4 regions of the Pseudoalteromonas sp. NSLLW24 genome follow, and region 3 is predicted to be linked to each of the others. Evidence: predicted binding sites of a transcription regulator. Region 3 holds the regulator's gene; each other region holds the start of a gene.

Region 1 (6,119 bases), on a different contig from region 3:
CATTAAAGATTCACCATAAATCATTTTTATTAGTAACTAATAAGTAGAATTTTAATTTATTAACATTTGCATAACAAAATGTAGTGATATAGGGTGTGTTTAATTAAAAAAACAAAACAGTTGTACCATGCCGATAAATTACTCTGACCACCAATTGAAATTAAGCTTAAAGAGCTCTAAGGTACTTGTCGTTGACGATCAGCTATTAAGCTTAATTGTATTAAAAAAAATATTATCAGAGCATTTTAGTGTAACAACAACGAGCTGTGGTGAGGATGCGATTGAAATTTGTAAACATAATCCGCCAGATATAATACTACTCGATATTAATATGGAAGGAATGAGTGGTATTGAAACATGTCTAAAATTAAAAAATATATCTGAAACACAAGATATCCCCGTTATTTTTGTAACCTCATCTGAAAATCAAGAAGAAGAGTGCTGGGAAGCAGGGGCTGTAGATTTTATAAAGAAACCAACTAACTCGGAAACTTTATATAGAAGAGTGCGCGCCCATATTACGATGAAACTGCAACATGACTTACTCAATCAAAAAGTATTTCTAGATGATTTAACAAAGGTATTCAATCGTCGTTATTTTGATGCGCATTTTTCTAAAATGGAACGAAGCGCCTTACGAGAAAAAGTCGACTATGCACTATTACTCATCGATATAGACTACTTTAAGCAATACAACGATCTTTATGGTCATGTGCAAGGCGATACGGTTTTAAACCTTGTTGCACAAACTATTACTAATAGTTTGCAAAGGCCAACCGATTTTGTTGCGCGTTACGGCGGCGAAGAGTTTGTAGTTGTTCTACCGCATACAAGCACTGAAGGTGCGATTTGTGTTGCTGATAAAATTAAACAAAATGTGGTCGATTTAGGAATATTACACAGATATTCAGAATATGACTTTGTGACTATTAGTATTGGCGGTGCAACCCTACAACCGTACGTAAATAACAAAAACACCTTGCAGATCGCAGATGAAAAAATGTATGAGTCCAAAATGCAAGGTCGTAACCAAGTGTGTTTTTAAGTTTAGCTAGCTAATAAATCACTTTGCCACTTAAAAACACCTTGTAGGTGATAAATATTAAATAAGATTATTTATTACACGCTATGACATTTTTTGTACTTTTTATTGCTACCACATGGGCAGTCATCATTTCTGCCCACTTTAATATCTTCAACAGGATATATAGTGCCATCTAAATAACGCCATTGAGTGTTTTCTTTAATAAACTGCGATTTTTCGTGAAGCTCACAAAATAAGTTTTGATAAAAATATTGGGCTTTAAATTCTACAGTACCGGTATCGCCATCATGGCTTGACCCAATTACATCAAGATTTATAAATCGACAGCTGTTAGCAAAATCATTGATTTCTTTAACCGGATTTTCAGCTTGTTTTTCTTTTGCGTAGGTTTGATAAACATATTCTGCATTTTTAATAACATAAGCACTGAATCGTGAGCGCATAAGTTGTTCAGGAGAATCAGCTTGCTTAACAGATAAGTGAAGCGGCTCGCAGCAATCGGCATAATTGTGCCCACTGCTGCAAAAACATAATGTGGTATTGAGTGAAGTCATAATAATAATACAAAGTCTAAAACATTAGTTTAACAAGCTTATTGGGCGAGTGATATCTCTGTTGTTTGAGACTTTTTAGTAAAACAGTATAGTTTTGTATTCGTTTTACTTAAATCGAACGATAGATTCGTAAGTAGTTGGTTATTAACTATATCGGTCCAGGTAATTACCGCTGCAAAGTTTCCGTTATGTAATGCAGAATTTAATACATACTCTAAATTTACTAGGTGCTTTTGTCTAATAACAAGTAATTTACTTGTATCAATAGAGCATGAGTCAAGTAAAGCTTTGCTAGGTACGTGATCTGGAGCAATTAGTAACGTCCATGCATTAGAGCTATTGTATTGGTGTAATACTTTTAAAAGCTCAAAGGTCGCTGAAATTTCATCTTCAATTTGAATCAAATTCACGCAATCGCTTTGCTCATCTTGTTGGTAACTTTTAACTGTTCTTACGGTAATAGGCTGTAACATAATTTCACTCACTGGGTTTTTATACAGTATTCATATACAGTAGTTTATACAGTGCTTTCGTGCAAGCCTTTTATGCTATTTATTTGTACAGTTATTCAGCTTTTGATCATTGTTTTTATTTTTTGAATTTATAATTCTTTATTAATCAGATTGTTATGGAATTATTTTTGAGAAGGTATTCTAAAAATAAATTTTTGAGCAGTGTCTTCATTTTGGGGTTTTATACTGTATAGGATTATCTTTATAACCATATACAGTATTTTTTTACACTGCATACAGTACTTCTGCTATAGCTAGCTTATGTGTTTTCACTCGTGCGAGGGATCATATGAGAAAACTGGAGTTGGTGGATTTGTTCGTACAAACTTGCCGCATAACATTGAGCATCTTTAAATCGCTTAGTTTCGATATGTTTGCGTATATCTGTAACCGCTGCAGTGGCAGGGGCGTACCCTTGGCTACTTGCTAAGCTTAACCAAGCTACAGCATGAAATACACTTTGTGGCACGCCTTCACCTTTCACAAAGAATAAACCTAAATAAAACTGTGCTCTGTGGTTTCCCGCCATTGCAGCAAGTCGCATCCATTTTGCAGCCAATGGAGCTTGATTATTTTTTAAATAATATAGGGCTTTATTTAACGTACTTTGCTCATCTTTTTTATTATCAACGGGCACAGAGGTATTTTCGGGTTGAGTAACAAAACCTAAAATATTATCTAGCTGTTGCTCTAAGTCTTGCTCACAAGGTGTTGTTTTAAGCATATTGGTTCATTTATTATTTTAACTACTCTAACAGTTTAGTATATAGCAAGGTAAAATGTCCTGTAAAAGATAATTTTTATGTTAAAATCTCGCCACTTTTTACTATCACAAGTTTATTATGTTCGAAGCCTTATTTAAACTGAGCGAAAATAATTCAACAGTTAAACGCGAATGCGTTGCTGGCCTAACTACCTTTATAACTATGGTATACATTGTATTTGTAAACCCGGCTATGCTCGCAGAGGCTGGGATGGATCAAGGGGCTGCATTTGTAGCGACATGTATAGCAGCTGCGATAGGCTGTTTTATAATGGGTTTATGGGCTAACTATCCATTAGCATTAGCGCCTGGTATGGGACTAAATGCCTTTTTTACGTATGGTGTCGTATTAGGAATGGGTTATACCTGGCAAGCCGCGTTAGGGGCTGTATTTATGTCCGGTTGTATATTTTTGTTTTTAAGCTTATTTAAAGTCAGAGAGTGGATTATTAATGCCATACCTCTGGTGCTCAAGCGAGCAATCGCAACGGGTATAGGTGCTTTTTTAGCATTAATTGCCCTTAAAAATGCAGGCATTATTGTCTCAAGCCCGGCAACATTAGTACAGTTGGGCGACATTACTTCTCCAGGACCGTTATTGGCTATATTAAGTTTTTTTGTAATTGCAGCGCTTTTATACCGCGATTTTAAAAGTGGCGTGCTTATTAGTATTTTATTAGTGACTGGCATTGCTTTAAGTTTGGGGCTTGTTGAATATCACGGTGTTATGGCTATGCCACCATCAATAATGCCTACTTTTATGCAGCTAGATTTTGCAGCCGCTTTTGATATATCAATGATGAGTGTTATTTTTGCTTTCTTGTTTGTCGATCTTTTTGATACTTCGGGTACATTAGTTGCGGTAACTCAAAAAGCAGGTTTAGCTGATGAAAAAGGTAACATGCCTCGTTTAGGGCGCGCATTAAGTGCTGACAGCTCAGCAACAATTGCAGGTGCGATGCTAGGTACGTCTACGACCACATCGTATATAGAATCGGTTGCTGGTGTATCTGTTGGCGGACGTACTGGCTTAACAGCTGTAGTTGTAGGCATTTGCTTTTTACTAATGATGTTTTTTGCACCGCTTGCACAAATGGTACCGGCTTATGCTACGGCAGGCGCTATTTTATATGTAGCTGTTCTGATGCTGCAAAATTTAAAGTTTGTAAACTGGGATGATATGACCGATGCAATTCCTGTTACTGTGGTATTACTAATGACACCATTAACGTTTTCGATTGCGCACGGTATTGCACTTGGTTTTATATCTTATACGGCGGTTAAAGTCTTGTGCGGTAAGCAAGATCAAGTCAGTATTAGTGTTTGGATATTAACAGCCTTGTTTGTTTTCAAGTTTGCATTTTTGTCTTAATAGCTAACAAAAAATACAAAAAAGCCTGCACAAATTTTAATTTGTGCAGGCTTTTTTAATGCTTTTATAAAAGCACTACCATTTCTTTTTAGGAGCAAACAGTATATCTAAGTCGTCTTGCTCTTCTTCTGTTTTCTTTTTAAGTGCGCTTGCATTAGAAGCTCTCAGTTCAACACTAATTGCCTCTAAGTAACCCTCAACTTCTAGCCGTTTTGTTGTTACATATTCATCAGAGTAGGTAACTGCGCTGAGTGTTGCCTGCGCTTTTTCAAAGTACTGTCTTGCAGAGCCAACCATACTGGCTGAGCGGGCAGACAAGCCACGTTTTATTTGGCTTTCAATATTAATACGCAGTTGTAGTTTTTCGAGACGTTTATCTTCTAAAACAAAAACTTGGCTATCAATACGACCTTTGCTGTGTTCAGAGCGTAAAATTGAGCGTAATTTTTTAATGCCCTGAATTAGGCCTACAAGTTGTTTGTCATTACTCGGTAGCGTTAAAGCTTCACTGCTATTATCTTGAACTGGATTAGATAAGTGCGTTTTTGCTTCACTTAAGCGGCTTTTAAGTGCTTTAGATGTTTGCGAGTTAGTAACCATTGTATTTAAGGCTTCGTAAATACGGCGCTGTAATGTACGAATTAGATTTTCAGAAAGGGGGATGTTAGCACTATTCATTAGTGCTTCTTCTGTTTCTTCTATTATAGCTTTTTGTTTTGTAAGCTCTTTACGGCGTTCTGCCTCTTGTTTTTCTTTGTGTTGTTGTACAGCACTTACCCAAAGTGCAATCACAATCAATGCAACTATAAGCACTATTATAATAGAAACGATCATGGTGTAATTCTCGGATATATAACCTAATTATTTAATCTTACATTAAATATACGTTAACAGGGTAGCTTTGCGCCGATTAACTTAAAAAATATACCAAAAAATTGATAGGTTGAGCTCTTTATAAACTGCAGTAAGCCTAAGGGCTTATAAACTAAAGCTGAATAATCATCGCTACCTGAAGCATATTTATTATGCTAGCCTTGAGCTCTAATCAGATAATTGCACACCTAAAGACCTAAAGTGCTATTTTACGTAAATAACACTTGGTTTTAAGCGGTATTGCCTTTATAAATAATATGAATAATAACGTTAAAATTTGCAGCCATGAAATTACAACAACTCAGATACATCGTAGAAGTACAAAATCATAAATTAAATGTTTCAGCGACTGCTGAGAGTTTATTTACCTCGCAGCCAGGAATTTCTAAACAAGTACGCATGTTAGAAGATGAGTTGGGTGTGCAAATTTTTGGTCGCAGTGGTAAGCATTTAACGCATGTAACCGGTGCCGGCGAAGATATTATTAATATTTCTCGTGAAATACTCTCTAAGGTAGAAGGTATTAAAGCCGTTGCTAATGAGCATACGCTACCTGATCAAGGTAAGCTAAATATTGCTACAACACATACCCAAGCTCGTTATGCTTTGCCTAACGTAATTCAAGGGTTTATGAAAAAATACCCTGCGGTATCGCTTCATATGCACCAAGGTACTCCACAGCAAATATCGGATGCTGCAGCACGCGGTGATGCCGATTTTGCTATTGCAACAGAAGCACTGCATTTGTATTCAGATTTAGTTATGCTGCCTTGCTACCATTGGAATCGCAGTATTGTTGTCGCTAAAGACCATCCGTTGGCTAAAAAGGCAAATAGTTTAACCGTTGCTGATATTGCTCAATATCCACTCATTACATATGTATTTGGTTTTACGGGCCGCTCAGAGTTAGATAAAGCGTTTAGCGCACACGGGCTTGAACCACACATTGTATTTACCGCAACCGATGCTGATGTTATAAAAACATACGTACGACTGGGTT
Region 2 (6,119 bases), on a different contig from region 3:
CTTTAGTATCAACTAAATCAGACTCTTCCATTTTAGGTAAATCAACTTTTACACCGTGTGTAATAAGCGGTGCTGTTGCCATAAATATAATAAGTAATACCAACATTACATCAATGTAAGGTACTACATTAATTTCTGCGACCGGACGGCGCTTTTTACGCTGATACATTCGCTTGTGCCTCTATTTGTGTAGCTGCTTGACGGTGTAAAATATTAGCAAACTCTTCCATAAAGTTAATATAGTGAGACTCAAGCTTTTCAACACTGTTTGAAAAGCGGTTATAAGCAATAACGGCCGGAATTGCCGCGAATAAACCCATAGCAGTCGCAATAAGTGCCTCTGCTATACCGGGTGCTACCATTTGTAATGTAGCTTGCTTAACTTCACCTAGTGCAATAAAGGCATTCATAATACCCCACACTGTACCAAACAAACCGATGTACGGACTAATAGAACCTACCGTTGCTAAAAACGATAAGCTAGATTCAATTTTTTCAATTTCACGAGAAAGCGCAACACGCATAGAACGATGCGTCCCTTCCATAACAATACTCGCACTTTGAAATGTATTCTTTTTATGACGAGCAAACTCCTTAAAGCCTGAAGTAAATAAGGCTTCAATACCTTGAGACTGACCGCTGCGTGACGATATTTCGTTATACAATTTACTTAGATCAATACCAGACCAAAATTTTTGCTCAAATTTCTTAGCATTTGATAGTGCATCTGATATTGCTTTTTTACGCTGAAATATAATTGTCCACGACATTACAGACATGGCAACTAGCCCTAACATCACTAACTGAACAAGCAAGCTTGCTTCTAAAATTAGGTCTAAAAAATTAAGCCCTGATCCCACGTTAAACTCCTAAGTAATTTCAAAATACGGCAAATTGGTTAATTTGTGTAAATATGACCGTTTATACGGTCAAAAGTTGCATCTAGTGTATCTAGTCCATTTCAAGCTGACAACGGTATTGCTATGAATAGGCAACAAAAAACGTTAAAAAACAGCTTTAGTTGGCATTTCCCTTTGCCTCAGTATTTTATTTAATCTTTTAAATAAACTCGCTAACTATAAATATGCGTAAATATATAAGTAAAACGTCATAAAATGCGCCGTTTATTCAAAATAAGAGCATAAACACTCAAAACCTATAAGCCTTACCTTCACGTAACAGTAAAACTAATACCGAGCCACATCAAAAGAAATTACTTAAGCTAGAAATTTCATTAACTTATAAATTTAACGATTAATTAACGCGCAAGATTCAAACAACAATAAAATTCACCGAATTAGTTTTTCTAATCTGAAAATACAAATTTTCTAGTTTGAACAAAAAGATGATCTTACGTATTATTCTCCCATACCGAACTAGCGCACCGAATGAGATAGTTTCATTAAGCCAAGTTCTTAGTAATAGGATATTTTATCGTATTACATTGTTTTACTCTTTCTGGATAAAACCAAATTCAGTAAAACGTAGTTCCCTGGATTACTTCCTTCAACTTGTTGTTTGCCCGCATTTTTTGCGGGCTTTTTTTTGCCTGCAATTTGGTGCGCTACATATTTTATACCAACCTGCATAAATCTTTGATCAATTTAACGAATTAAATTGCACTATAACGTCGTTAAAAATTTTTTATTTAGAACAACTAGATACAAAAACTTTTGCCTAGTTCTAGCGTAATTTTCTTAACGTTAAGTAGACCCCATATATAAGCAGATTGGTATTATTTATAAACTAATAATTGCCCTACCTATTTTACAATAAGTAATCCGGTTACTAGTTTGAATGGTACGCAGGATAGCTTCGCGAGTCTTAACGCCCTGTGAATTAACAGTTAACTATAAAGCGTATAGGTATTTTGAAATAACATTTGCAACAGTGTGCTGAGGTTTTGGGTAAAATACCAGCCGTATAAATATTTGAAAGAAAGGGATACTAAGTCAATTACCTGCTGCGCAATAAACCACAGCAAGTAATGTATATGATGAGGCTAGTCTTTTTTAGGAAGTAAACCAAAGTGATGATATGCACTGTCAGACACTATTCGACCACGCGGAGTACGCTGAATAAATCCTTGCTGAATTAAAAACGGCTCTATTACATCTTCTATTGTTTCACGCTCTTCACCAATAGCTGCAGCTACATTGTCGAGCCCTACTGGGCCGCCCATAAATTTTTCAATTATGGCGAGTAAATATTTGCGATCCATATAATCAAAACCACTTTTATCTACGTCAATCATATCAAGCGCTTGCTTAGCTACTTCGGCATTTACTGTACCGTCAGATTTTACCTGTGTGTAATCGCGTACACGGCGTAATAAACGGTTTGCAATACGTGGTGTACCACGTGAACGTTGTGCAATTTCGGTTGCGCCATCATCACACATTTCTAAACCAAGATAATGTGCAGAGCGCCCTACTATGTGCGACAAATCTTCTACAGAATAAAACTCTAATCGCTGCACAATACCAAAACGGTCACGTAGTGGCGATGTTAGCGAGCCTGCTCGCGTAGTGGCACCAATAAGTGTAAATGCAGGTAAGTCTAATTTAATAGAACGCGCAGCTGGGCCTTCACCAATCATTATATCAAGCTGGTAGTCTTCCATTGCGGGATACAGTATTTCTTCAACTTGCGGGCTTAGCCTGTGTATTTCATCAATAAACAGTACATCGCCTTCTTCTAAATTAGTAAGTAACGCAGCTAAATCGCCTGCTTTTTCAAGTACAGGGCCGGATGTTGTTTTAATACTTACGTGTAATTCGTTGGCAACGATATTTGCAAGCGTGGTTTTACCAAGCCCTGGTGGGCCAAATATTAATAAATGATCGAGCGCTTCACCACGGGTTCGGGCAGCTTCAATAAAAATTTCCATTTGCTGCTTAACATGAGGCTGGCCTCTGTAGTCGGCTAAAAGTTTTGGTCTTATTGCACGATCTATAGAGTCTTCATTTGTTTTTTCAGTCGCATCAATTAAGCGATCCGCTTCAATCATGGGTTACTCACAACATTGATTTTAAAGATTCTCTAATAAGAACCTCAGTAGACATATCGGGTTTGCTTATCGATTTTACTGCTTTTTGAGCTTGTGGCAATTTATAACCTAATGCAAGCAGTGCCGATACGGCATCATCGGCTGCGTTATTAGCTATTGTCGCATCGCTCATTGGCTCTATTACTGCGCTGTCGCTAAATGGCGTAAATAAATCATTACCCCAATCTTTTAATCTGTCTTTCATTTCGAGTACTAAACGCTCGGCTGTTTTTTTACCTACACCCGGTAATTTAACTAGCGACGTTGAGTCTTCGTTATTTACACAGCTTACAAATTGCTTTGCCGACATGCCCGATAAAATAGCTAAGCCAAGTTTTGGCCCAACGCCATTTGCTTTTAATAGCTCTCTAAACAAGGCGCGTTCAACTTTATTATTAAAACCAAATAATAATTGAGCATCTTCACGCACTACAAAGTGGGTGTAAACAATCGCGTTTTCACCAATTTTTGGTAAATCGTAAAAACAGGTCATTGGCATTTGTACTTCGTAACCGACACCACTTACTTCGAGTAATATTTCTGGTGGCTGTTTTTCGACTAAAATACCATTTAAGCGGCCTATCATAGTTATTTCCTTAAACGTCCTCTAACGATTTTGCTTGCGCTACCCGCTAGTTTAATTAAATTTTGTTCTGAGTGAGCGTGGCAAATCGCAATAGCGAGTGCATCAGCTGCATCGGCCTGTGGCGTACCTGGTAGTTTTAAAATATTTTTTACCATGTGTTGCACTTGAGTTTTATCAGCGCCACCGTTACCTACTACTGCTTGCTTAATTTGCCTAGCTGAGTATTCAAATACGGGCAAGTCGGCCATTGCAGCACCTACAATAGCAGCGCCTCTAGCTTGGCCAAGCTTTAAAGCAGAATCGGGGTTATGCGCCATAAATACTTTTTCAATGGCAAAGGTTTCTGGCGAAAACTGCTCAATAAGCTGTGTAATGCCTTGATAGATCATTTTAAGCCTAACCGGAAAAGGATGATCGGCTAACTTAATACAACCACTGCCTAAGTATGTAAATTTAGAACCTTGGTGGGCAACAACGCCATATCCGGTCAAACGTGAACCAGGATCGATCCCTAAAATAATGGCCAAACAGCACTCCATTGTTATTATTTTTAAATTACGCTAATAATGCCAGAGCACTGTATAAATTACCAGTACAAAGAAAAACAAAAATGCCCACGTGTTAGGTGGGCATTTGAAGGAGCATGTTAGTTTAAGCTTACCCTAGGGCACGCACTAATCCTTGGGTATTTTGTTTAAGTGTTCGGGCAATCATTAAATAGCCTAAACCAGCCACAAATACACCGCCAGCTACCGGACCAATAATCCATATATGCGGATGTAACTTACCTGCTAAATCAAACATTTGTTGCTGCACAATTAAAAGCGCTATATCACTAAAAAATGCAGCAACTAAGCCAGCTAAACCGCCGAGTAATAAAAACTCGTACAAGGTCGCGTTTTTAATTAATCGGCTTTTAGCGCCAAGCGTTCGCAGTATGACAATTTCTTGCATACGCTCACCTAAACTAGCTTGCACTTGCGATATAAGTACAAGCGCGCCACACAGCACAACAATTGCAAGTACAAAGCCAATAGCGAGTGATACTTGCGAAATAGTTGTTTGTATTTGCTTAACAAAGTTATCAATATCAATCGCTGTAATAGTAGGGTAAGTACGCAATAACTGGCTAAAGTCACACTTTTGATCTGGATTTATACGTACCGACGAAATATACGTTGCCGGAAAATCTGCAAGTACATCTGGGCTTAAAATAATAAAAAAGTTAGGTTTAAGCGTGGCCCAATTAACTTTGCGCACACTGGTGATTTTAGCATCGAACGACTGCGAACCAATTAAAAATGTAAGCGTATCGCCTATCTCAACATCTAAACGCTCAAGCATCGACTCCTCTACTGAGGCTTCAGCCATCGCATTTTCACCAAACCACGTGCCTTGTGTTACTTCATTTTGGTCAGGCACATCTTTAAGCCATGTAAGATTTAGCTCGCGGCCAATACCTGCACGTGCTTCTTCGTCTTTTTTCTCGTTGTCTTGCAGCGATACTGAACGTGCTACCAACTCGCCATTCACCGCATTTACGCGCCCACGAATAGTGGGATAAAACTCTGATACTTGAATATCTTTTTGAGCTAAATATTCATTAATTGGCTCAAGCTCATTTTGCGTAATATTAACTAAAAACGCATTAGGCGCATCGGCAGGAAGTTGCGACTGCCAATCAGATATCATGTCGTTTTTAAGTACCACTAAAAACAGCAGTAATTTAATCGCTAACGAAAAACTAATTAACTGTACCGCGTTCACATTTGCACGCTTTTGAATAGATGCAATTGCAAGCGACCAACTGTTACCTGGCTTAAGCCCTAATTTTCGACCGCCACCAAATATTAATTTAGATATCAAAAACAACACACCAATTAGCGCAAGCGTTGAGGCAAACAAAATAAGCGTTATTTTTATGTTGTTACTAAATAACCACATTAATAAAAACACAGTTAGCGCACTCATGCCTAAATGCACACGACTTACTGCCAACTTGTCACCTAAGTTACGGCGCAGCACTCTAAGCGGTGGAATATCAAATAAATCAAATAACGGTTTAATAGAAAACATAACGGCACAAATTACGCCAGTACTTATAGCCACCAGCCAAGGTTTAAAGCCACCTAAAGGTAGCTCTGTGCCCATACTTTTTGATAAGTAACTTGTTGCTATTTCTTGCAAGCCATAACCAATTAACAGCCCAATACTTACCGCCATTGCACATACAAGCAATAAATGGAGCATGTATATTTTGCGGATCATTGAACGGCTACCGCCTAGCGTTTTCATCATCGCTACTGGGTCGTATTGGCGTTCACAATAACGTTTTGCTGAAACGGCTATAGCCACTGCGGCTAAAATAATACCTAATAGGCCGGCAAGTAATAAAAAGCTCTCTGCACGGTTTAAACTATTTGAAATAGGTGATTGACGGTCTTTAACGCCGTACCATTGTTGGTTTTCTTTCATTTGTGGTTT
Region 3 (6,119 bases):
TTCTGATTTTGTTAATTCAATGTTTGGCGGCGCCGGTGGATTCAATCGTTCCGGGCAGGGCAGAAGTAACGCCGCTCGCGCGCAAAAAGGACAAGATGTGGAAATAGAGTTCCCGATTTTTCTTGAAGAGACTTTAGTTGATACCGTTAAGCCTGTTGAGTTTATGTTACCGCAGCGAGATAGTAGTGGTCGTGTCTCTGAAATTAAAAAATCACTTAAAGTGAAAATTCCCGCAGGTTCAGTAAATGGCGAACGAATTCGACTAAAAGGGCAAGGCGGATTAGGGTCAGCGAACGGGCAAAATGGCGATTTGTACTTACAAATTAGTTTAGTGCCCCACCCATTATTTGATGTTGAAGGTCATAACCTAAATATAGTCGTCCCTCTTGCACCATGGGAAGCGGCTCTTGGTACAAAAATAAATTTACCTACGTTGGCAGGCAAAATCCAATTAACTATTCCATCTAATAGTCAGTCTGGTCAACGCTTGCGTATTAAAGGTAAGGGATTAATGAGTAAAAAAGCCAAAGGTGATTTATTTGCTGTGCTTAAAATTGTTAATCCAACATCTGTTGATGATACCAGTAAAAAACTTTGGGAAGAATTAGCCGAAAAAGCTCACTTTGATCCCCGTAATAACTGGAGCAAGCCATAATGCAAATTATCGTGACACAAAAAGATGATTTACTTACTAGCAAAGAGCTATGTTTGAGTAGTGATATTAGCGAAGCAATTTTATATGAGCTAGTTGAGCACAATATTGCGGTTCCAATTGAGGGGAAGCATGTTACGCAGTGGCAATTTACGGTATCGGCAGTGACCTTAGTTAAAAAAGCGGCCCGTATTCAACATGACTTTTCGTTAGATTGGTCGGCAATAGCTTTAGTTTTACAATTGCTGGATGAGCGTGATGAGTTGATTTTCGAAAACGAAATGTTAAAGCGACATTTGAGTCGATTTAAACACTTGGAATAAAATCTGCCCTTGGGTACTTCCTCGGGCTTATTTACTCTTTGGTGAGAGTGCGCTAGTTCTTAAAAACCAATATGACTACTTTGATTTATTCTTACTTTTAATTCGGATAAATCGTTTTAGTCGTATGTTTTGCATAAGTAGTAATATTCCACTTAGGCAAAAAAGTACGCTGGTTGCTGCAAAACTAATAAGCAGCGGATTATTAAAATCCTCTCGCTCATCGTAATCCATAATATGTAACATCCAAAAAAAGTCGAAAATTCGCCATAGTGTGCTGCGAACGGTGATAACTTTGCCGTTATTTTCTGACAAATACAGTGTTGTGTTAAATGTGTCGTCAAATTGTACCTGCCAAACATTGGTTTTATATCCAACTTCTCGCATACCTTGCTTTAGCAGTACAGCGCTTGTCACTTGATCATCAATAAGTAAGTGTGCTTTAGCATTTGCGGTAATTTGTATTTTAGTTGGCGGCTCAAAAGGTCGGCCTGTTATACCGTTAAAGCTTTGCTGTTCATCTTTATTTATTACTGTAATTATAGGTGTGGTTAAAAAGTTCTCAAAAATTATTTGTGTTGGATTAACCACCTGAGATGCAATATCGTCAAGGGAGGCAACATAATCAGCCTGCGTAAATGGGTTATTAAGAGTACGTGTTGCAAGATGCTCCCCATGAACTTTATCAAGAGGGATAGCGCTCATTACTAAACCACCTAATAGCCAAGCTAAAATTTGTAATGCGAGCAAATAACCGAGCCATTTATGTAACTTGCGAGCATACTTAAATATTTTTTTATTCATGTTTTAGTCTTATTATTTTTAGAGGCTAGTTTATTACATTAATGGGATTAGTTACTGCGACATTTTGTCGCAGTTTAAACTATAGCTTACTGTAATCATTTAAAAATAAAAAAGATTACACTTAAATTGCTAACATGACTTATTTGTTAATTGAGCTGAGTGTTTGATATCCAGCTAGCTTTAAACGCTAAAAAATACTTAAAAGCTGCGAAATATCTATATAAAGTGGTTAATAGAGCATAGTTGATTTGGTATAACGGTAAAACTGCGTTAAAGTTTGCAATGAAATTATTAGAGGATAAATACGAAACGATGTCGGAAATTCAATTTTTAAATGTAGATCTTGAGCTTGAATCAAAGCAAGATATTAGTTTGCTAGTGGCAGACTTGAAAAAAGTCGCGACGATTTTACATTATGACAAAGACGAATACCGTCAATTAGCGCGTATTGAAGCAACAGGTGTAGTAAACACGCCTGACAAAGCAATAAACCATATATGTGAGCTTATTGAATCGTGTTCGCGTAACGCGCTAAAACAATGGTTAAGCTGTTCACGTAGAACGTTTGATATTGGTTTTGAATCAGGCACTTCACCTAAGTGCTTTAATCAAGCCTTAGATGCAGATACATTATTGCGTATATCTGCGATTGGTGCGGGTATGGAAATTACAATTTACCCAATCGAAAAGTAACTACCTTCGCTCTACGACTGCTGCGGTCATTTTTGATACGCAGCACAGCTCATTGCGGCTATTTGTAATTTTTATTTCCCACACTGAACTACGTTTGCCAATATGAAACGCTCTTGCCGTTGCTGTTAAAGTGCCGTTGCGAGATGCTTTTAAATGACTTGCGCTAATTTCCTGCCCCACGCAGTAAAATTTTGTAAAATCGACAACAAAGTTAGCTGCATAGCTGGCAACTGTTTCGGCAAGTACAACGTTAGCACCGCCGTGAACCATTCCCATTGGGTTATGATGCTCAGGAATTGCCGGCATAGTGGCTACTAAGTAATCATCACCAATTTCAGTGACTTCTATTCCCATGGTTTTCATTAATGTTCCTTGGCCATCAATGCCTTGTTCTAACTGCTTGCACAGCTCTAAAGTGATGGGCTGGTACCAAATACTCATAATGACTCCTTTGCTTTTTTAATCATTTATAAACCTAGCTTTAGTTATATCCCTAAAATGTACACAAGTGAAATTACTTTGGCTATTTTAAGGCTTAATTTAAATTTGCGATTTTTATTTAACTGTATATACTCACAGTTAAATGTACTGTATGGAAAACCAGTTGTATGCGACCATTAACGAACCGCCAAGCTCAAATACTCGAACTAATTAAAGTTTTTATTAAAGACACTGGTATGCCTCCTACACGTGCTGAAATAGCGCAAACATTAGGTTTTAAAAGTGCCAATGCTGCTGAAGAACATTTAAAAGCACTTGCTAAAAAAGGCGCAATTAAAATGAAACCAGGTGCAAGCCGTGGTATTCAGTTAATTGAAGAAGAAGAGCCAGAACAATTAGGTTTACCGCTTATAGGGCGTGTTGCTGCTGGTTCACCTATTTTGGCGCAAGAGCACGTTGAAAGTCACTGCAAAATAGATCCATTAATGTTTAAACCGGCTGCAGATTTTTTACTACGCGTTAACGGTATGAGCATGAAAGATATTGGTATTATGGATGGTGATTTACTTGCTGTACATCGTACTCAAACCGCTGAAAACGGGCAAGTTGTTGTTGCCCGCCTAGACGAAGACGTAACTGTAAAACGTCTTGAGAAAGCGGGTCGTAAAGTATTACTTCATGCTGAAAACGACGATTTTGAATCTATTGAAGTAGATCTTGAGAATGAGTCTTTTAATATTGAAGGCTTAGCCGTTGGTGTTATAAGAAACGCTGATTGGATGTGACTTTAAAAATAGCTTTTAAACAAGCAGTTTTATAAATGCGTACTAATTAGTACGCATTTTCTGTTTTAAATTCGCACTAAAAATAGGGCATAAATAGCTCACTGACAATTTAAGCTGTAAACTTTTTTGCACTTATATTTTCCCCCTTCGAATGCGTTAAACCCCTTTGTTTTGCTCATCTTTTGAACTTCCTGTTACCTAGTTGGTTACTGATTTTTTATTAATTACTCAATATCACCTGATTGTTTTTTATACTAAAACTTGCTTGTTGTTCATTTTTTAGCTAATTATTAATGTGCTGAGCTAATAATAACTCACAGCTTTTTAGTTTTGAGAACACACAATATACACAAACACGTTGTTGGCGCAGCAAAACCAATCAATATTAAATGAGATTGACTAAAAAAATAAAAATAACGAATTGGCGTTTAAGCCGTATGCCTCTTCGCTTTGCATTCGCAATAGCATCAAAGGAGCCGTCACATGGGTAAACTGACCTCTACCTTGTGGCTTATATTATGTGTTTTTTCGCACCCAGTTTTGGCTAACAGCCAATACAATATGCGCAAAGGCGTAACCGATATAAGCAATAATGTATATCAGCTGCACATGACCATATTTATAATATGTTGTGTGATTGGGGTGATAGTGTTCGCAATTATGTTTTGGGCACTTATTCATCACCGTAAATCTAAAGGGGCTGTACCTGCCCAATTTCACGAAAGCACTAAAGTAGAAATACTTTGGACTGCAATCCCGTTTGTTATTTTAATTGCTATGGCAGTACCAGCCACTAAAACTCTAATTGCAATGGAAGATGCCAGCAAAGCTGATCTCACTATTAAAATTACAGGCTCGCAATGGAAATGGCATTATGAATATATGGGTGAAGATGTAGAGTTCTACTCTATTTTATCTACCCCGCAAGATGAAATAGCGAATCTTGCAGATAAAAATCCTAACTACTTACTTGAGGTTGATAAACCTCTCGTACTGCCAATAAATCAAAAAGTACGATTTTTAATGACTTCTGACGATGTTATTCACTCTTGGTGGGTACCTGATTTTGCAGTTAAAAAAGATGCGAATCCCGGCTTTATAAACGAAACATGGACGAACATAAACGAAGAAGGTACTTACCGAGGCCAATGTGCTGAGTTGTGTGGTAAAGATCATGGCTTTATGCCCGTTGTGGTGGTCGCTAAATCTGAGGCTGATTTTAAAACGTGGCTTGCAGATGCAAAGCAAGCTAAACAAAAAGCAGCATTAGCAGATGCCGCATTACTTGATAAAACCCTCCCAAAAGAAGAATTAATGACTTTAGGCGAACAAGTATATATGGCCAATTGTGCTGCATGTCATCAGCCTACTGGCATGGGGTTACCGGGTGTATTTCCTGCACTTAAAGGCAGCCCTATAGTGCTTGGCGATATAAAAGATCACATTGATGTAGTTATCCATGGGCGACCCGGTACGGCAATGCAAGCATTTGCCAAACAGTTATCTATAAAGCAATTAGCAGCGGTTATTACTTATAAACGTAATGCGTGGGGTAATGATACGGGTGATGTTATTCAACCGAGTCAAATACAGGCAGCACTTGATGCCAAAGTGGAGGCGAACTAATGAGTAGCATAGTAGAACAACCTAACGCCAATGAAGCTCATCATGCTCATCACCCAGCTAAAGGTTTTAAACGCTGGCTTTACACAACTAATCATAAAGATATAGGTAGTTTATATTTAATTTTTTCGCTGACCATGTTCTTAATTGGTGGTGGAATGGCCATGGTGATCAGAGCTGAATTATTTCAACCAGGTTTACAGTTGGTCGATCCTCACTTTTTTAATCAAATGACCACAGTGCATGGTTTAATTATGGTGTTTGGTGCGGTTATGCCGGCCTTTACAGGCCTTGCTAACTGGATGATACCACTCATGATTGGCGCGCCAGATATGGCATTGCCAAGAATGAATAACTGGAGCTTTTGGATTTTACCGTTTGCGTTTTTAATCCTATTGGCATCGTTATTTATGCCTGGTGGGGGTCCTGCATTTGGTTGGACTTTTTATGCACCACTGTCTACAACATACAGTAATGACAATACTGCATTGTTTGTATTTGCCGTACATATTATGGGGATTAGCTCAATAATGGGCGCAATCAATGTGATTGTAACTATAGTGAACTTACGTGCTCCCGGCATGACATGGATGAAGTTGCCCTTATTTGTATGGACGTGGTTAATTACTGCCTTTTTATTAATAGCGGTAATGCCAGTGCTTGCAGGGGCTGTCACTATGGTACTTACCGATAAGTATTTTGCGACCAGCTTTTTTGATGCCGCAGGCGGTGGCGACCCGGTGATGTTCCAACACATTTTTTGGTTTTTTGGTCATCCCGAAGTATACATAATGATTCTTC
Region 4 (6,119 bases), on a different contig from region 3:
AGCATAACATTTCTTTCTTAATGGGTGACCAAAATTACTCTACCACTACACTTAGAGTTAATTACAGGAGCTCGTTTTTTAATTGAATTTGGCTGTTGGAGTTATTCTACAGTCTTGTTAGGAACCAGTGTTATTCGGAGGTTTTTTGATAGAAGTAAATAAAATTAACAACTTAAATCAAATACAAAATGGCACTCTTCGTACTCGTGCAGAAAGAGCACAAAGTGGACGGACACTTGAGTTTATAGCCAAATGTGATGGTCTTGAATCTGCGTTTTTATCTTTTGAAGATTGGAGTGATAAATCACTTGGATTTATTTACGAAATATACGTACTTCCGGAATTTAGAAATCAAAGCTTAGGTGGTTCACTTCTTCATAAGGCAGAAGAAGTTGCAATTAAGCTTGGGTGTACAAAGTTACAGCTTGATGTGCATGCTTTTGATCGAACTCTTGATAAGGGTGCTCTTTATTCTTGGTATTCTGAAAAAGGTTACGTTAGAGTTGGTAGTAATTCAGAACGCATGGAAAAATTAATCAGTAGCAAAAATGTCTAACAAGTGGTTAAGCGTTATCCACGCTCGCTAATAACGAGCATTAAAAAATAATATTTTTAGCACTATTTATAGTGCTAAATCCTCCCCAATCACAGCCTATCCCTTAAAGTTCTCAAAATACTCTTTTTGCAGTTCTATAGTAAGCGCTTTAGATCGAATGCCTTGTACTAGGTTGTATACCTCTTCTTATGTGTAACCTGTCGAATTTAAAATAAGTGCAGCGACCAACCTTGTGCCGCAGGTGCCACCTTTACAGTGTATGGCAATGGTTTGCTTTCGTTGTATGGCTTGCAATATATCGGTTTTTACATTTAGTGCTTATCGACTCTACATTATTTATATATGACAACTATAAGCATTACTGATTACAAGTTTAAGATTGAATAATAAGCATAAATACTGGATACTGTTTTTATATACAGTTGTGGCGATATTATGAAAAAAGAATTACCAGCAAAATACTATTTAGCGCATTTTAAAGAGCTTATTGAGTTTGTAACAAGTAAATGTATGCATTTACTTGAGCCTAAACATAGTGAATTTATTAGTAAAATTAACCAGCTAGATGAGCAAAGCCAGTGCATGTTGGCGCGCGTGTACTCACGCAAGCCTTATTTGGTGCAGGCGCAATCGCTCAATTATGAAGAAATAACATCGCCGCATCAGGCTATTTATGCGCTAAAAAAAGCGGGCATTTTATTTGAGCCAAACGAGCAGCATTATTCGCAGCTTTTAGCGCACTTAACTAAGCCTTCTTTGGTTGAGTTGCTAAGTAATTACAGTGAGCAAATAAGCTTTAAAAAGAGCGCTGCTAAAGGCGCGCTGGTGGATATTGCGCGTGAGTTTTTTAAAGCGTGCCCACAAGAGCTTGCGCCACTTTATAGCCAGTATGTAATTAATAACCGCAGTGATTACTACGAGTATTTTGAGTTTTTATTTGCAGGCAAACTAAGCAGCGGCGATGTAAATCATCAAAATCGTTTTGTAATGCGAGACTTAGGCTTAACCGCTACACGCGAAGGACACAGCGAGAGCTTGTCGCGTTTTGAAACACTTGACGAAGCGCAATCAAACTATTTACTAAACCGTTACCGGTTAGCATTTAAAAACATTACAGATGAGAGCGATTACGTCGCTTTAGCGTCGCAGGTTTTAGTGCAAGCTACACATGGTGCCATTGCCGTTGTATTAAAAAATAAATTATTAGTTAGGCTTTATAGGCAGCTAAAAACAGTTGATAGCGAACTTGCTTTTAGCTTACTAGAAGGGTGCGTGGATGATAGCGAAGCACAAGAAATTCAAATAAGAGAGCAATACAGGCTTGGCAATAAAGAGTGGGTAAAAGCTCGATTAGAAGCCATTATCGAAAACCCACTTACTGATGATTTACTGTATTTTGCTGACGATTTTTTAATGCGTAAGTTTAATAAAAAAACACGTTCGCGTTTAAGTGCCATGCTTGCCGATACTCAGTGCGTGCTAGAAATAGATGAACTGTACCGAGGTGAAGTAGAGCAGGGCGTAAACGATTATTATACTCGCCAAGGTATGGCTGTATTTAATACCGAAAACATGCTTTGGCAAAGTTTATTTGGTTTAGTATTTTGGCATGAGTTATTTGTGGAGTCGCCTTATCCACCATGCAATGAGTTTGATATTTATCCGCAAGTATTAAGGCTTGGTAATTTTTATGAAGCGCAGCAAACACAGATAAATGAGCGCTTAGCACAGTGTCAAACGCCACAAGCATTACTTAATTTGGTATGCAAAAATGCAGCGCAATACTTTGACCAACCTAACGGCTTGTTTAGATGGCGCAGCAATTTATTAGAGCCACTAGAGGCGCTCATTTTAAACAGCCCACTTGAGGCATTAATTACTCATTTAACAGCCATGAGTAAACATTATTTACAGCTAAAAGACGGCTACCCCGACTTAATGGTTATCAATAATGGCCAAGTACATTTTGAAGAAGTAAAAGCACCGGGCGATAAGCTTAGGCGCAACCAATTAACCACTATTGATAACTTAAAAAACGTAGGCTTTGAGGTACACATTGCTGCGGTTAAATGGTTTGTAGATCCAAACCGTATTTACAGCGTAGTTGATATAGAAACCACAGGCGGCTTAAAAGGCGGTAACCGTATTACCGAAATAGGCCTTGTAAAAGTGCAGCACGGTAAAGTAATTGATACCTGGACGAGCTTAGTTAACCCCGAGCGCCATATACCTGGATTTATAACGTCACTAACTGGTATTAGCGACAGCATGGTTTATAACGCGCCCGTATTTGCAGAGGTTGTAAAGCCACTAATTGATAAACTAGCAGGCAGTATTTTTGTAGCCCATAACGTTAATTTTGACTACGGCTTTATTAAAAAAGAATGCGAGATGGCAGGGCACTTTTTTAAAATGCCAAAAATGTGCACCGTGGTTGAATCGCGCAAAGCGTTTAAAGGCTTAAAGTCGTATTCGCTTGGTAATCTCTCATCGCATTTTAATTTAAATTTAACCAGCCATCACCGCGCATTGGCTGATGCAACCGCCACTGCCGAGCTGTTATTGCTGATACAAAATAGTGAAACGCTAACGCCGTAGGGTATTAGCTTACCTTTAAGTATTTGAAATTTAGGTCATAAGTGGTTTTATTGTAATTTTTTAATTTATTTTGGAATAAAGTGTTTTTGTAAATCGTCTTCTTTATGTCAATCCGACAAACTAGAGGACAAAACAATGACTAAATTAAATAAAATTGTAAGCGTAATGATGTTAAGCGGTGTGTGTACTTTTACAGGTGCAGTGCAGGCCGCTGATATTGAAATATCCCAGTCAACGTCGGCGCAGCAACAAACATCTACATCTATTGCGCTTTCACAAAACGGTTTAACAGCCAGTGGTAGCAATGACACAAACGCATCTAGCAATACACAAGTAACGGCTGATGACTCGCAAGCTACAGATTCAACGGCAAATAATACACAAACTTCAGCGCAAGAAAGCAGCGAGGCCGCAGAGCCTGCAAATTCATTAGTTGCATCTGCCAGCTCATCTTTAAATAACTCATTGAATGCATCGGCATCGTCTTTAAATGCCACAGGCAATACCACAGTCAATACAGCACTTGATGCAACCGCGCAGTTAACCTCATCGGCGGGTAATTTAACGACTGCAGTGAGCCAATCGTCATTACTTTCTGTTAGCTCTGAGCAAGCCGCTCAGCCTGATACTACTGATACACCAACAAGTGCCTCTTTACTTTCAAATGTGAGTAGCTCTACAGATTCAGTAACACAAGCTGATGCAACAAATGCGCTTAATGCGGGTGAGCTTACAAACCAATTAGCAATTACTAATACGGCTGCAAACTCAGTGAGTTCTGCACTGCAGGTAGGTGATGCAATTAATACCAGTAATGAAGTTGTAAGTAGTGTTCAGCAATCTTTAATTGCCAGCGTGCAAGATAGTACGGTTAGCAGTTTACAAAGCACGGTACAGCAAAGTGTTAGCGGGCAGGTGAGTGCAGCGGTCACTGATCAAATTAGTAACGATGTAGCACTTAGCACTGCAAGTGAAGTAGTAACCAACATTACTAACGATTTAGACCTAGGCCTTTAGGGCGTGTTGAAATTTGCGGATTGAAATTTGTTCAATCTAGGGGCGGTTAAACTGAGCAAAGCTTCCGTGTCCTGCTCACGCCCCTTACCTGCATCCATGTAGACAACAAATAGTTTATCGCCCCTAGGCAGAACCCGAAGGGCAGCGCATGTTTGGCATTTATGCTGCGTTATCGCCTATTTATGTGGAACAACCACACTTCATAGGCTCTGCCTTGCCTAAAAACCAAACATACTGCTGCAAATTCAACAATCAAAGATCAACACGCCCTAAGCGTGTTTGCACAAATGCCGAATAGGGAAACCTATTCGGCCTGTTGGAGAATAAATATGAAAGCAGTTATAACCGCGACACTGTGTGTTTTTAGTGCCCAAGCGGTGCTTGCACAAACTAACCACGTTAAAACAGCTGAGCAAAATAAACCCTTTAAAAGTAGCTTTGAGCTAAATGCAGATGCAGAAATTGGGGTATTAAGTAACTCGGCGCTCTCTGTTCAGGAGCTTGACGATATTTCGTCGCAAAGTGACAGCGGCATAAAAACCGCAGCCGGTGTTAATGCAAAATGGCAATTAACCAAAGGCGCTAAATTAACTTCAAGCTATAAGTTTGAACAACAAGACTACGATGAGTTTGATCAATACGATTTAGACCTTCATCAATATGGTTTAGATGGCAGCTATACCTTTAGTAATCACGAGGTAGGGGTTCGTTACGATGGTGCAAAAGCAAATGTAGATGGCGATACATTTTTACATTTTAATCAAGCCAGCGCCTACTATGGCCATTTTTTAAACCCGTATACGTATTTACGTATGAGCATAAAAACCAAAACTAAACGTTTTGCTAATGCAAAAGCACGTAATGCCGACGGCGTAGGTGCCGATGTAGCGCTTTATCATTTTATAAATAATGGCCAAACCATGCTAATGGCAGCGCTAAGTGCTGATAAAGAAAACGCCGACGACAACCAATACGACTTTAACGGTTACGGCTTTACTACTAAAGTTACGCACAAATTTACGGCCTTTAATGTGGCTAACAAAGTGGGGGCTGGCTGGCGTTATCAAAATAAAGATTACGATGAGCAAACAACGGATGATTTTTTTGAGCAAATACCGTCGCGAGATGAGCACCGAAATGTAGTTAATGCGTTTTATAACCTAGCTGTGTTTGAGCACGTAAAACTAATAGCCGAGGCTGAATATGGCGATTATCAATCAAAGCTTAGTAGTAATACCTATACGCAATCGGTTTTATCGGCGTCAGTTAAAGTGCACTTTTAGGTGGGTAAATGGCGCCATAACCAAAGGTGGTGTCTTTGCCTTGCTCGCCTAAATCGACGGCCAGCGATGTAAGCTCGTTAAGTGCTTTAGTTTTATTATTACCATGCTTTAACAATAAACAACTTAATGCCACGCTTACATGCGGCGCCGCCATTGACGTACCCGACTCCCTACTAAATTTTCCATTACTTTGGCTTGTAACAACATTTACACCAAGGGCTGTAAAGTCTATGTAATCGCCTTTATTTGACCATCTATAAATGTGGTTTTTTGAATCAATAGCACTTACCGCTATCACGCTTTTATACGCGCCTGGGTATAACGGCTGCGACGCCGGACCTTGATTACCCGCAGCAGCTACAATTAAACCATTTTGTTTTATTGCTGCAGTAATACTTGCTTCTAAAATTGCGTTATTTGGCCCCGTTAGGCTCATATTTATTACGGGTATTTTATTACTAACTAACCAGTCAAGTGCTTCTACTATGGCAAATAAAGTAGCCCCTTGTGCATATTCAGATTGCCTATAAAACACCTCGGCACTGTAAAGCTTGGCACTGCCTAAAAGCGGGTTAAGTTTTGCGCCTTTACCTGTAATTAGCCCTGCAATGGCGGTGCCGTGTAAATTTGGCGAGCTTAACCCTTTAGGTAAAAAGCTTTGCGTG

Evidence for each region. Region 3 encodes LexA, which represses DNA repair genes until DNA is damaged. Its sites were predicted from a motif close to TACTGTATNNNNATACAGTA; they were not measured.
Region 1: the regulator LexA is predicted to act here: its motif matches at 2,095-2,114, upstream of I6E72_RS19340 (SulA-like leucine-rich domain-containing protein).
Region 2: the regulator LexA is predicted to act here: its motif matches at 4,211-4,230, upstream of ruvC (crossover junction endodeoxyribonuclease RuvC).
Region 4: the regulator LexA is predicted to act here: its motif matches at 961-980, upstream of I6E72_RS17945 (exonuclease domain-containing protein).

Annotation. Positions count from the first base shown of each region.
Region 1 is NZ_JADYWQ010000031.1:1,494-7,612, forward strand. Features, by position in the region: gene I6E72_RS19330 (GGDEF domain-containing response regulator) at 128-1,045, shown strand; gene I6E72_RS19335 (YchJ family protein) at 1,120-1,599, opposite strand; gene I6E72_RS19340 (SulA-like leucine-rich domain-containing protein) at 1,638-2,072, opposite strand; gene I6E72_RS19345 (tetratricopeptide repeat protein) at 2,371-2,835, opposite strand; gene I6E72_RS19350 (NCS2 family permease) at 2,954-4,246, shown strand; gene I6E72_RS19355 (hypothetical protein) at 4,322-5,080, opposite strand; gene cysB (HTH-type transcriptional regulator CysB) at 5,405-6,119, shown strand, end outside.
Region 2 is NZ_JADYWQ010000001.1:40,788-46,906, reverse strand. Features, by position in the region: gene tolR (protein TolR) at 1-169, opposite strand, end outside; gene tolQ (protein TolQ) at 156-860, opposite strand; gene ruvB (Holliday junction branch migration DNA helicase RuvB) at 2,003-3,010, opposite strand; gene ruvA (Holliday junction branch migration protein RuvA) at 3,018-3,635, opposite strand; gene ruvC (crossover junction endodeoxyribonuclease RuvC) at 3,638-4,162, opposite strand; gene I6E72_RS00175 (ABC transporter permease) at 4,293-6,119, opposite strand, start outside.
Region 3 is NZ_JADYWQ010000019.1:11,965-18,083, forward strand. Features, by position in the region: gene I6E72_RS16670 (DnaJ C-terminal domain-containing protein) at 1-655, shown strand, start outside; gene I6E72_RS16675 (chaperone modulator CbpM) at 655-975, shown strand; gene I6E72_RS16680 (membrane protein) at 1,051-1,776, opposite strand; gene I6E72_RS16685 (hypothetical protein) at 2,089-2,469, shown strand; gene I6E72_RS16690 (PaaI family thioesterase) at 2,470-2,910, opposite strand; gene lexA (transcriptional repressor LexA) at 3,078-3,695, shown strand; gene coxB (cytochrome c oxidase subunit II) at 4,179-5,321, shown strand; gene ctaD (cytochrome c oxidase subunit I) at 5,321-6,119, shown strand, end outside.
Region 4 is NZ_JADYWQ010000022.1:49,153-55,271, reverse strand. Features, by position in the region: gene I6E72_RS17950 (GNAT family N-acetyltransferase) at 146-556, shown strand; partial or broken gene I6E72_RS19800 (protein phosphatase) at 653-862, opposite strand; gene I6E72_RS17945 (exonuclease domain-containing protein) at 992-3,154, shown strand; gene I6E72_RS17940 (hypothetical protein) at 3,290-4,171, shown strand; gene I6E72_RS17935 (hypothetical protein) at 4,501-5,454, shown strand; gene I6E72_RS17930 (S8 family serine peptidase) at 5,438-6,119, opposite strand, start outside.